One region of the Parabacteroides sp. AF39-10AC genome, then DNA from elsewhere that is predicted to be linked to it. Evidence: riboswitches for the same ligand, from Rfam matches in the RefSeq annotation. Region 1 holds a riboswitch; each other region holds the start of a gene.
What was found. Region 1 has a riboswitch for cobalamin ahead of DW033_RS02485 (sirohydrochlorin cobaltochelatase). Riboswitches for the same ligand answer to the same signal wherever they lie in the genome.

Region 1 (4,263 bases):
ATGGAACTTAAAAACGTAACGTCCCATCAGAATACCGATGATAAGCGGGATAGATGTCGCTAAAGCGCCGATAATAAATAAACTTATACCGACTTCCTTCAATCCGGTCACGAAACTGGGACCCGCCGTGATACCGACTACGGCGATAAACATATTCAATCCCAAATTATTTAATATCCAGATGGAGGGTTCCGGAATACGCCCGAACGTCGGATGCTTAGAACGAAGCCATCCAAAGATGAGTCCGGCTATCAAAGCACCTCCACTCGTACTTAGGCTGATCGGGACACCCCCGAAATGAATTGCGAGCGAACCTAAAATTCCCCCTAAGAAAATACCGATACCCACGAAAATCAAATCGGTCTGATTGGTTGGGCGATCGGGATATCCCAAAGCCGTAGCCGCTTTATTTACCTCTGATTTCATGCCTACCAATTCCAGCATATCACCGGAATCTATTACCGTAGCGGCCAAGACCGGGATATTGATACCCGCACGCCTTATGGACTTGATGCTAACACCATGCATGAACGATTGATTGCGTAGATAGGAAATCTTTTTCCCCACGTATTCCTTATGGATCACTAGTACGGGTAACGTCTCCGCCGGAAAATCGAGCAATTCAATGTCGTTGACCTCGTCGCCAATCCAATTCTCCTCTCCGATCACGAATTCCCGGCGGCCACTTAGAACAACCTCATTTCCGGTATGTAAAACCAAATCCGGTTTAACATCGGTCACTACATTATTAATACGGACACGCTCCACGAACAAATGCCGTCCCAATTGGTCCAGATATTCCTCCAACTGCTTTACGCTTTTACCCTCCTTGAACCATTCATTACTAATCTTATAGGCCCGGAAAGTTACCGGACGGGCGGCAGGCATAAAGCCCGGTTGCTCGCTCTCGTCGTTATTTCCCATTTTAGCCTCTAGTTCTTTACACGCTTTTTTCACGTAGTCGAGTCCTCCTAAAAGACGTGGCCCGATATCACTCACCAACCATGCGGACCCTGCCGTACCGAAAATATAAGTTACCGCATAGGCCACGGGCATCACGTTGACCATAGCGCTTTTATCCGTATCGCTAATATTCATCTGTCCGATCGTATCTTCGGCAACTCCTAATACCGCCGACATCGTCTGGGAGCCCGCCAATAATCCTGCGGCCTCGCCTGCGTTATATCCCATAAGTTTCGCTAACAAAAAAGGAGCGATCAAACAAAATATACACATGACGGCGGCGAAAAGCATTTGAGGAAGACCTTCCTTTTTCAATCCCCGGAAGAACTGTGGCCCAACGCTATATCCTACAGCGAAGAGGAACATCAAGAAAAAGACGGACTTTAACGGTCCGCTTATATCGATTTTTAATTGCCCGATCAATACACCGACCAATAATACGCTGGTAACCGTTCCCAGCGTGAACTTCTTTATCTTAAACTTGCCAATCCAGAAACCGAGAGCTAAGGTTATGAAAATAGCTAGCTCCGGATAATGTTGAAGTAAATTAGTTATCCATTCCATATCTATTTATTTGATGTTAAACAAAAAAGATGCTATTGGAACAGGGATTATTTGAAAGATGTTGTTACATTTCGGGATTATTTATATAAATTTGCGACCGCTTAGGTGATAGAGTTTGTCTACCGACAACTCTATAAAAGGGAATCCGGTTAGAATCCGGAACAGTGCCCGCTACTGTGAAGCTCTTGAAAAGGAAAGCGTTCTGCTATGCCACTGTCTTAAGAAAGATGGGAAGGTTGCTTTCCGAGCCAGTCAGGAAACCTGCCAAGCGAAGTAATGATTAATTCCTCCCGGGGTCAGGAGTAATTAAGAGGATAGAAATATCACCTATATCTAAAAGATGTTGGAGACGTAATAATACGTTGTCTCCGTGGGATTGATATGTAATCTAATTATTAATATATTCATATGATGAGGAAACACTTACTATCTTTCTTCCTGCTGGTCATCAGCCTAGTTTGTCGTGCGCACGATGGCGAGAATTTTGTAGCATCCGATTTATTCGCCTCTTTACAACCGGGCGATAAGGCCGCTTTATTGATGGTACATTTTGGAACGACCCATGATGATACCCGTGCCTTGACAATCGATGCGATCAATCAAAAAGCGAAAGAAGCTTTCAAGGATGTTGAGTTGCGTGAGGCATGGACTTCTCGCATTGTAATGCGCCGCTTAAAAGCTCGTGGCGTAGAGAAACTGAACCCGATCGAGGCCTTGGAAAAGTTAAAGACTGATGGTTATACACATGTCTTGATCCAATCCACGAATATAATCGAAGGTATCGAGATGGAATCCTTACGTAAGGATGTTGCCACCATGAAATCTTCTTTCAAGGAGATTCGTATCGGTAATCCTTTATTGTATACACCGGAGGATTATGAGGCGGTAATCGTCGCTATCACAAAAAATGGGGCGAAAGAAGGCGCTACTTTATTGGTAGGCCATGGCACTTATACACCGGCGACGGCCCAATATGCCATGTTGGATTATATGTTGAAGGAGAAGGGATTCAAGGATTATTCCGTAGGAACCATCGAGGGCTATCCTTCTTTTGATACGATGGTAGCCCAAGTAAAGGCCAATGGAACGAAAAAAGTCTTGTTGATGCCATTTATGTTTGTCGCCGGAGACCATGCGAAAAACGATATCGCCGGTGATTGGAAAGAGGAATTGGAAAAGAAAGGCTACGAGGTAAGCGTATTTATGGAAGGTCTGGGACAGAATCCGGATATCCAGAAGATCTTCATCGAACATGCCCGTTTCATGGCTAAACATAAGATGATCGATATCGTTGATAAGAAGAAAGCTTATGCGGTAGAGAAGGACTAAAAAAGTTCTCCAAATCTATGTTTTATTCCTTTCGGAAGAAAAAGTAATTCCTTCCGAAAGAAACTAAATTTTCATTCGAAGGAAAATGGAATTTCTTTCGAAAGGGATTTCACATGCATACAATAAACAGTTATAATGCTAAATATATGAAAAGAGTTTTGACAATCTTACCGTTGACAGCCTTATGTATCAGTACGATGCAGGCACAACACAAGAATGAGTACACGAATTTCGCCGATACGACATTCAATATTCAAGAAGTCGTAGCGACCGCCGCACGCAAGCCACGTCCACAAATCACGAAGTTGGACGTACCTATGAAATATCTTCCTATTTCAATTAATAGCATTACGGCGAGTAGTTTGGAGTTGCGAGGTATCCGTAATATCCAAGATGCGGTACGCTTTATGCCGGGCGTACGATTCCAGACATCTTATGGCGCATTTCAACAATTGTCGATCCGTGGTTTCGATCATTCTATCATGATGATAGACGGTATCCGCGATGAACGTTCGGCAATAAACAACTCTTATCCCGTACCCGATCTATCCTGTATCGAGTCTATTGAATTATTAAAGGGACCGGCTTCTGTACTTTACGGACATTCAGCCGTAGGTGGAACCTTGAATATCGTTCGTAAATCCCCGTCAGAGAAACAGAGCGTTAATGCTCGATTGGCCTACGGTAGTTACGAGAATAAAGAGGCGACACTTGGCATGGGCGGTAAATTGGTCGGTCCGGTCAATTATTACGCCAATGTCAACTTTTCCGATCAAGAGGGCTGGCGTGATAATGGCAACCGTCGCTTTTCCGGTTATCTGGCATTGCAAGCTAAAATGACGGAACGTGACATATTAGATGTTCGCGGAGGTTTTAACCGCGACTTCTATGGGACGGAGATCGGTCTTCCCGATTTAATGGCAAATGATGTATATAATGTGCAAACAGGACAGTTATATCTCCATAAAAATGAGATGCTACCGGGACTTGACCGTGAGGCTCGCTACAATAACGAGTCCGACTTTATGAAGAATCACGCATGGAACGTATCGACGCAATACACACATACTTTTTGGAACGGCGCGAAACTAACAGATCGCCTTTCTTACAATAACGACGATATCAACTATTTTGGGACGGAAGCCCTCGACTATCTCGAAAGTGATGATCCGATCTATGATCATTATTATATGAAAAACGGCCAGAAAAAATATATCTGTTTGGACAGTGTATATCTTTCTTTCCCGCTTCGCTTCTCCCATATAGCCAAGACGGTAGCCAATACGCTCGAGCTAAGCGGTAAATTCAGGACGGGTGAGATAAAGCATACGTATATGGGAGGTTACTCTTTCGTCGCCTTGAATCGTACCAGCTATTCGGGCTATAATTTAGGAGATGATGTTCAGG
Region 2 (4,263 bases), on a different contig from region 1:
CTCCATATACCGCGATATACATCTTATCGCCATACACGATCATATCCTGTGCCGTATCTCCCAGCCCCCTGCCATTTTGAGCCAAGAAATAATCGGGGACAACCTCATCCTTTTCTATGTCGTACATATATAAAGAAGAGTTGTTATTTCCCATATTGCCCGAATTCAAGAAATATAAAGCCATGAAAGAACTATCCTTCACAAAATCAATAACTCTTACGGAAGCATAAACAGAAGACTCACCTTCCGCATTTGCGGCTATAACTAATAAATAGCCTATATTTACGACATCCGTAATAGCATATGAATGTGTTCCAACTTCTACCTCCGCAATTTTCATATCTTTAGCGGTTCCATCAGAGGAACCATAAATCACGTACTTTGTTACATTGTCAACAGAAGACGGAGCTGTCCAATTTAAGGTTCCGCTAACTTTTAAAGCTTCCGGATTCTCATCCGTAAAACTGACATTAGTTACAGATACATTTGGTATGTTCAGTGAAGGCTCATTGTCATCATCACAGCTGACAAACGAGAAAGACATCAATGCACACAAGGCAGAGACACAAACTAAATTCTTCTTTTTCATTACTTTACTTTTATAGTTTACTAATAGGATAAACAAATACTTAAACGCCAAGAACGGCCCGGCATGGGATAATACTGAATAACATCATAATTCACGTTCGCAAGATTTAACAATTCACCTTGCAAACGCAAACCGAAATATCGAAAACGAAAATCTCGATTTATAGAAATACTCTGTTCTATATAAGAATCAATCCTGTTCCGATCTATATTTTGCGGCAATGCATAACGATCACCAACCGCAGTCAGTATATAAGAGACATTTACCCATGGATTTTCCAAGGTTACGGAAACCGTGCCAGAATGACGAGGTGTATAAGGAATCTGATCCTTATAATTCTTAGCTTCCGGATCTGTCACATCAACCGCGTATTGAAAAGAATAAGTGGAAGCCAAAAGCAAGCTCATTCGTAAGGGCAATCGGAATTGTGTAGATAAATTTACATCTACCCCTTTAATATCCACTTCGCCCATATTCATCATCTTCCAAACATACATGGTAGGTAAAGCCACGATCTTATCTTTCACCGTATTATAATATCCATCCGCCGAAATACTGAAATGCCGCAGCCAATCCCCACAGGAAGAACTCCATGTTACCCCTACATTATATTGGGAAGTTTCTTCCGGTTTCAAATTTGTATTTCCCATACGGAGGTAATACAAGTCCGTAAATGTAGGAACCCGGAATATATCTTTGTAAGAGGCACGTATCCGCAAAGTACTTTCCGAGAATGGCCGCCAAGACAAACTTACAGCCGGGGATAAACGCCTCTTATCATCCGGTTTTTCCCCTTGCTCCACTTTATCAGTGATATATGTTCCCAATAAACTAGCGGTAGCCGTGAATCGACTGTTCTTATATTGCACCGCTAGTACTGATTGAGAGGCCATTCGCTTTGGATTAGGGCCGTTCACAAAATTATTGTCCAGCATAGAGCGAGTTAAATCCGTAGTCAACGTCGCCGATACATACTTTATAGGAGTATACAGCAAACCTACAGAGCCATAATACTCATTCTGTGTATTCAAATCGACTTGTTCGCCCGCAGCATATTTATCATTTATATCTAAATAACGAGTAAAAGCATAATTATACTTAGCCATGGCCCGTAGCGTAAATTTCTCATTAAGAACATTCTTATACCCCGATTGCACGAAAAAGTTATTATCCCATAATCGTTCAGAAGTGTTCTTGTTATATAAATTAACAGAACCGGGAAGCCCCCGCTCCGAATCAAAATAGTACGCCTTAAAGGAAAGTTCGCCTCCCCTTCCAAAATCGCCGAATAGATTACCTTCCAAATGGAAAGAATGGATATCGCTATTTCTTCGCTTCTCTCTCGTTTCCAATTCCCCATTAATTAATGTATAGGGATATTGTCCATCCGCACGCACGAAATCACCATGTAAGGATGCGCTCCAACGCTTTCCTAATTTTTGATCATAATGCAGCACAGGATTAAAAAGCCCGAAGGAACCTCCCTTAACCTTAAGATAAGTATGAAACGATTTGTCTTTAAACGTGGGCTTTCCGGTTTGTATATTCAAGGCGCCTGCCGAAGCATACACCCTTGCCGTTTGGAAAATGTCATCCGACTGCCCGATTGACAAGGAAACCATCTCCACATTATCCAACGAGAAACGGCTGATATCGACTTGCCCGCTTTGCGCGTCCGTAATCGTCACCCCATCGTAACTGACGGCGGTATGCTTCGCCCCCAAGCTACGTACCGAGACCGTTTTCAATCCTCCGATCCCCCCATAATCCTGTACCGTAACTCCCGAGAAGCGTTTCACGGCCTCGGATAGGTCTTGTACTCCCAAGCGATCGATTCCCGCCCGGTCCATAATTTGCAAAGGCGTACCTTCACGGGTGACCGACGGACGTACCTTCTCCACCACTTCCACCCCGGAAAGCTCGTGATAGGCCGTCGTATCGATCTGTTGACCGTAAGCGACACCCAAAGAGAATAACCATGCGCTAAAAACGCATAGGCATCTTATAAGATATAAATCTCGCATAGCAACATTTAGATTTACCAACGTCTTCACCCGAAACGTCGCATAACAAAATCATGGCAGGTTTTCTGGCTCGTCCACCCTCTGTCGGCTACCTTCCCGCCTATCCGATAGGCAGTGGCAACAAGATTTGCCGGGGCTCCAAGGACTTACAGCTACGGGTACAGCTCCGGACTCGCACCGGATTCCCTTTTACTGATTATTATCGGAATCGATAACATCTACACCTTGATTGGCCGCAAAGATACATGTTTACTTTTTGATTAGCAACAAAAAAGCCCCCCGGCGAATCACTTCGGCGGAAGGCTAGGGAGTTTACACTTTTCTAAACATTACTAACAACAAAATATTTATTCTATGTATAAAAGAATAATATCATTAACTGTGCGGTCAACACACGCAAAAACATGGTCAATGGATAAACCGTCGCATATCCAACCGCCGGCGCATCATTTCCTGCCGCCATATTGGAATAGGCTAACGCAGGAGGATCGGTCGTACTTCCCGCAATCAATCCCATCAACGTAAAATAATTCAGTTTATAAAAATACCTTCCCACACAACCGATAATCAGTAGAGGCAATAACGTTATTATAAAACCATAACCGATCCAAGCTACACCACCCTTATTGACTATCGTATCGACAAAACCTTCACCCGCACTCAATCCCACGCAGGCGAGAAACAACGTGATTCCTAATTCCCTCAATAGTAAATTAGAACTTTGCGTGGTATAAGTAACCAATTTATAACGATAACCGAACCGGCTTATCAATATCGCAACGATCAACGGACCTCCCGCTAATCCTAATTTCACCGGTTGAGGAATACCCGGAAAACTAATAGGAAGACTTCCCACGATAATACCCAAAACTATACCAACAAAAATAGTCACCAAATTAGGTTCATTCAAGCGTTTCATTGAATTACCCAGCGTCTCGGCAACTTTCTCCACCGCCAATTCACTACCGACCACTGTCACCCGGTCGCCTATTTGCAAGACCAGATTAGGAGTAGCTACCAACTCCAGCCCCGCACGATTGATCCGAGTCACGTTAATTCCATGTAAACGGCGTAACTGCAAAGCCCCTAATTGCTTACCGTTGATTTCAGACCGGGTAACCAAAATACGCCGGCTGATAAACTGGCTTTCCGCCGGAATCCATTGCTTACGATCCATCTGTATTTCTTGACCGATAAAAGTCTTTATCGCCTCCACGTCATGCTCTGCGGTAATAACAAAAATCTTATCATCCCCATTCAATACCGTGTTCCCCGCCACGATCTCTATCCGATTCGTATCGTTACGTAAAATACGGGAAATAACAAATTCACGGTGTTCCAACAATTTAGATAGCTCACTTACGCTACGACCAAAAATCGCCGGATTCTTCACCACCAAAGAGATAGGTACAGCCTCTCCTCCCGATTCCGTATCCGTCTCTTCTTCCAATTGTTCCGTCTCCTTCGCAAAAGAGATACGGAAAACATAACGGATAAAAATCATCGACAAGATAATGCCGATCACACCTAACGGATAGGCAACCGCATATCCTAAAGCGATCGTTTCATCCGAGATCCCCGTCATATCTGAATAAGCCTGTTGAGCAGCGCCCAATCCCGGTGTATTCGTCACTGCTCCGGATAAGATAC
Region 3 (4,263 bases), on a different contig from region 1:
AATATGAGGAAGAACTGGAGAAGATCGTTCACCAACCCCGGAATTATACCCCTTATATCGTAGCTATCGGAGCGGGATTCGCATGCGGAGGATTCTGTAAGCTATTCGGATGCGACTGGATGGCATTCCTATTCGCTTCCATTTGCGCTTTCGTCGGGTTTAGGGTACGGGCCCGCTGTGTCGAGGCTGGACTTAACGTATATATGAGTATCGCTGCGGCCGCTTTCGTATCCACCTGCTTGGCATACGCATCCTCCTTCTCCGGGCTATCCGACACTCCTTATCATCCATTATTAGCCTGCGCTTTATTTATCGTGCCGGGCGTACCCTTGATTAACTTCGTGGATGATATGCTAGACAATCATTTGCTTGTCGGCATCACCCGGGCCTCCAATACGGTCATGATGGTAGCCGCCATGACTTTCGGTATCGCATTCGCCATGCGGGTACTTGTCATGAATGATGTCGAGATAGATCATAAGTTCAGTGAATTAAATATGGTTCCACATGACCCGTACTACATATATGCATTAGCGGCAGCTATCTCCGCCATAGGCTTCTCCATGATATTCAATATTCAACGCCGATTATTATGGGTGGTAGCCGTAGGAGGTATCATTGCGGTATGTACCCGTAACTTTGTGAACTTCGAATTAGGTTATGGTCCTGTGATCGGCTCGTTTATGGGAAGCTTCGTAGTCAGCCTCCTTGCCGTAAAAGCGGTTCATTGGTGCCATGTTCCCAATCACGTATTGACGATTCCATCTGTCATTCCTATGATTCCGGGAGTACTCATGTATCGCTCATTACTGGCATTTATAAACCTGCATGGAGTAGTCGGTGAGGTCACAAACGCATTCTTCAACGGGATCAATTCCGCACTCATCATTCTTTGTATCTCACTCGGTGTAGCTGTCCCGAACATCTTCGCCCGTCGTTACATCGCCAAAGATCGCCAACGACATTTACAAGAGGAACTGGAAAAGCGCCGGGAAAGAGGAAAGTTCATTGAATGGTGAAAAAACTTTTCCATAAAGATTAGTCCGGGAAAAACTATCGCATAAGGATATGCCAAATTGTTTAACACGTTCAATATATTTAACATATTTCATTAAAAAAAGCCCTATCAATACTATACTTTTGTGATGTCTTGGTGATAGACGTTGCATTCTGCAAGTCTATAAAAGGGAATTTCGGTTAGATTCCGGAACAGAGCCCGCTACTGTAAAACCCGTAAAGAGGAAAGCTTCTTCATGCCACTGTCTTTTCTAAAGATGGGAAGGTCGCTTTCCGGGTTAGTCAGGAAACCTGCCAGATAAAAAAAGAAATAGATTCTCCCGGGATTTGGGGAACTAGTGGAACGATTACATTAGAGATGTAAACTGCGTAATTAATTTTTATACATTATGAGACACTTTTATTTGTTCCTGCTAATTGTTAGCGGGATTGTTTTGTGTGGCACCCGGACGGTCGCTCAAAGTAGGCCATCCGAGGGAAGTTCCAGAGTCATATCCGGTACGGTCGTAGATGAAGACAACAAGGCGATGGCAAACATTGTCATTTACATTAAGGGTACGGATATACGGGTTATTTCAGATACGGATGGGTATTTCTCCTTATCACTAAAGGACACGAAGGACCACGTACTAATCACCAACAGTTACAACACCGTCTCGGCGATCCGGGATATTCCCGCGGGAGAAGGAATTTACGAGATGGAGATTCAGTTATCTTACAAACTATTAGGATTACCCGAGGTAGATATCGTCGGGGCAAAACCACAGAGTTATAACTCCGACATCGCTAATTCGGCTACCCGTATGGATATCCCCGTGATGGAAATACCCGGAACCGTAGGCATAGCGACCCGGAAATTATTGGAAGACCAACAGGCTACCACCATGACCGAGGCCGTAAGGAACCTGGGCGGCGTGAAAGGCGGACCTTCCGGCGAGGCTTCCAACATCAACGAGGTCTTCTCTTCCCGTGGTTTCTCCATGACGAACTCCCGTAACTATTTCAGGAACGGGGTACGATACCTAAAGTTCTCGAACGACGCGCTATCCAGTATCGAGCGTATAGAGATCCTCAAAGGCCCGGCATCTGTCCTTTATGGAGCGGTAGAGCCCGGAGGTATCATCAACTTTATCACCAAGCCGACCTTATATACGCCCCGGTATGGCGCTACGATCAGATACGGCAGTTACGACTATAAGCAAGCCTCTATCGACATTTCCGGCCCGCTGAACACCAAAAAGACCATCCGTTACCGCTTGAACGGAATGTATGAAGATGCCGACAAATTCAGGAAACCGCAAAACAGCAAACGATACGACATCACCCCAGTCATCGACATTGACTTAGGACGCAAGACCACCCTTAATATCGATGCCGATATCTTCCGGGATAAAAGGACACAGGATCCGGGCGTTTTGCATATCAACAATGAGGTGATAGATAACGGATTCAAGACATTCCTTGGCGAACCGTGGGCCTATGGCAAGTTTACCAATAATAGCGTTGGTTTCCAGTTGACCCACCGTTTCAACCAGAACTGGTCATTCAGAAGTTCCGCCCGCCAATATTTCACGCATGAGGATCGTCTGTATTTCCAGATGAAAACCCCTCAGAAGGACAGCACGATTACCCGCCGTTTGGCACATTGGGACGCAAAAATCAATTATACCAATGTATTGGAGGAATTGAACGGCAGCTTCAAGACGGGCTTCATCCAGCATAAAGTAATAGCGGGCTTGGAATACGGATGGCTTACCAACCGAAGGAAAGTAAAAGGGAATATGTACACCCCGATTAGTTATGTTCATCCGGAATATTCCGAAGAACCAGTTGATTTCGAGATGGAACAGAGTACAGACTTACGTATCACCCAACGTACCTACGCAATCTATCTACAAGACCAAGTAAGCTTTTCCGATCAATGGAAGTTATTGCTTGGTGCCCGTGCGGACTGGGTGAACGATAAACAAGATAATTATATTAAGGATAAAAAAACGGATGAAAACAACTTTGCCATCTCGCCTCGTGTGGGTCTTGTTTATCTGCCCATGCCCGACTTGAGCCTATATGCTACCTACAGTCAGTCTTTTGTCCCTCAATCCGGGCAAACGAAGGATGGCGAGGCATTCGACCCGATTACCTCTAAACAATGGGAAGCGGGAGTCAAGAAATCATTCTTCAACGATCGCTTGAGCACCGGCCTAGCCTTCTATACCTTGTCGAAGACCAACTTGCCGACGATAGACCCAGAAGACGAGGAATATAAGATACTGATCGGCAAGCAGACCAGCAAAGGTATAGAGTTTTCGGTAAACGGAGAGATCACTCCCAGTTGGAGCGTAGCCTTCAATTACGCATATACGCATGCCGAGGTAACGAAAACGAACGACGAGACCTATCCCGTAGGTACGCAACTGGCCAATATCTCACCAAGCCAGTTCAACCTATGGACCTCCTACCTAATCCGTAAAGGCCCGGTTAAAGGCTTATCTTTCGGCGGTGGTTGGTACTTCCAAGGTAAATCCTACGGAAACATGGCACATACGATCGATCTGGACGCCTATCATCTGGTTGACTGTTTCGTGGCTTACAAGCGCAGTTTCTACAAGATCTCGGCGAACTTGAAAAACGTATTCAACCAAGAATATTATACCGGATCCCAAGGGAACTATCTTTTATTCCCCGGCTCGGCCAGGACGCTGATGGTTATGCTAGCGGTCAACTTCTAAAAAAGGCACAAGACATGTCGCATAATTCGATCATTAGAAAGATCATAGTAAAGTTACATTTATACACCGGACTCATATTAGGGCTAATAATAACCCTAATATGCCTCTCCGGCACAGCGATCGTGTACAAGCCGGAACTTGAAAAACTATCTGTCAAGGATATCGCTTTTGTCAAGCCAGCCTCCCGAACCGTGTCGCCGCAAACTTTGCTAGAGAACGTAAGGCACGAATATCCACAAGCTAAGATCAATAATATGGTCTTATACGGAGGCGAGGATTGCGCCTACAGTTTCCGTACTACATTCCCGGATGAGAAAGGCCGTATCCAGATCTATGTCAATCCCTATACAGGGGAAGTTACGGGAGTGGACAGATACCGGCATAAGGTTTTTCAATGGTTATACGACTTTCACGTGAACCTGCTATTGAAAAAGCAAGGAGCGACCATCGTCGCCTTATCGGGATTCCTGTTGATTTTCCTAACTCTCTCCGGCTTTCTATTATTACCCAAGCGTCG

Region 2: another riboswitch for cobalamin. It lies ahead of DW033_RS18480 (TonB-dependent siderophore receptor); the one in region 1 lies ahead of DW033_RS02485 (sirohydrochlorin cobaltochelatase).
Region 3: another riboswitch for cobalamin. It lies ahead of DW033_RS09175 (TonB-dependent siderophore receptor); the one in region 1 lies ahead of DW033_RS02485 (sirohydrochlorin cobaltochelatase).

The regions. Positions count from the first base shown of each region.
Region 1 covers NZ_QTLP01000002.1:139,081-143,343, reverse strand. Annotated here, with positions in the region: gene aspT (aspartate-alanine antiporter) at 1-1,527, opposite strand, end outside; cobalamin riboswitch at 1,614-1,811, shown strand; gene DW033_RS02485 (sirohydrochlorin cobaltochelatase) at 1,939-2,856, shown strand; gene DW033_RS02480 (TonB-dependent siderophore receptor) at 3,003-4,263, shown strand, end outside.
Region 2 covers NZ_QTLP01000024.1:9,423-13,685, reverse strand. Annotated here, with positions in the region: gene DW033_RS18485 (DUF5074 domain-containing protein) at 1-589, opposite strand, end outside; gene DW033_RS18480 (TonB-dependent siderophore receptor) at 610-2,613, opposite strand; cobalamin riboswitch at 2,651-2,856, opposite strand; gene DW033_RS18475 (putative transporter) at 2,966-4,263, opposite strand, start outside.
Region 3 covers NZ_QTLP01000008.1:17,135-21,397, forward strand. Annotated here, with positions in the region: gene DW033_RS09170 (threonine/serine exporter ThrE family protein) at 1-1,019, shown strand, start outside; cobalamin riboswitch at 1,135-1,331, shown strand; gene DW033_RS09175 (TonB-dependent siderophore receptor) at 1,407-3,746, shown strand; gene DW033_RS09180 (PepSY domain-containing protein) at 3,761-4,263, shown strand, end outside.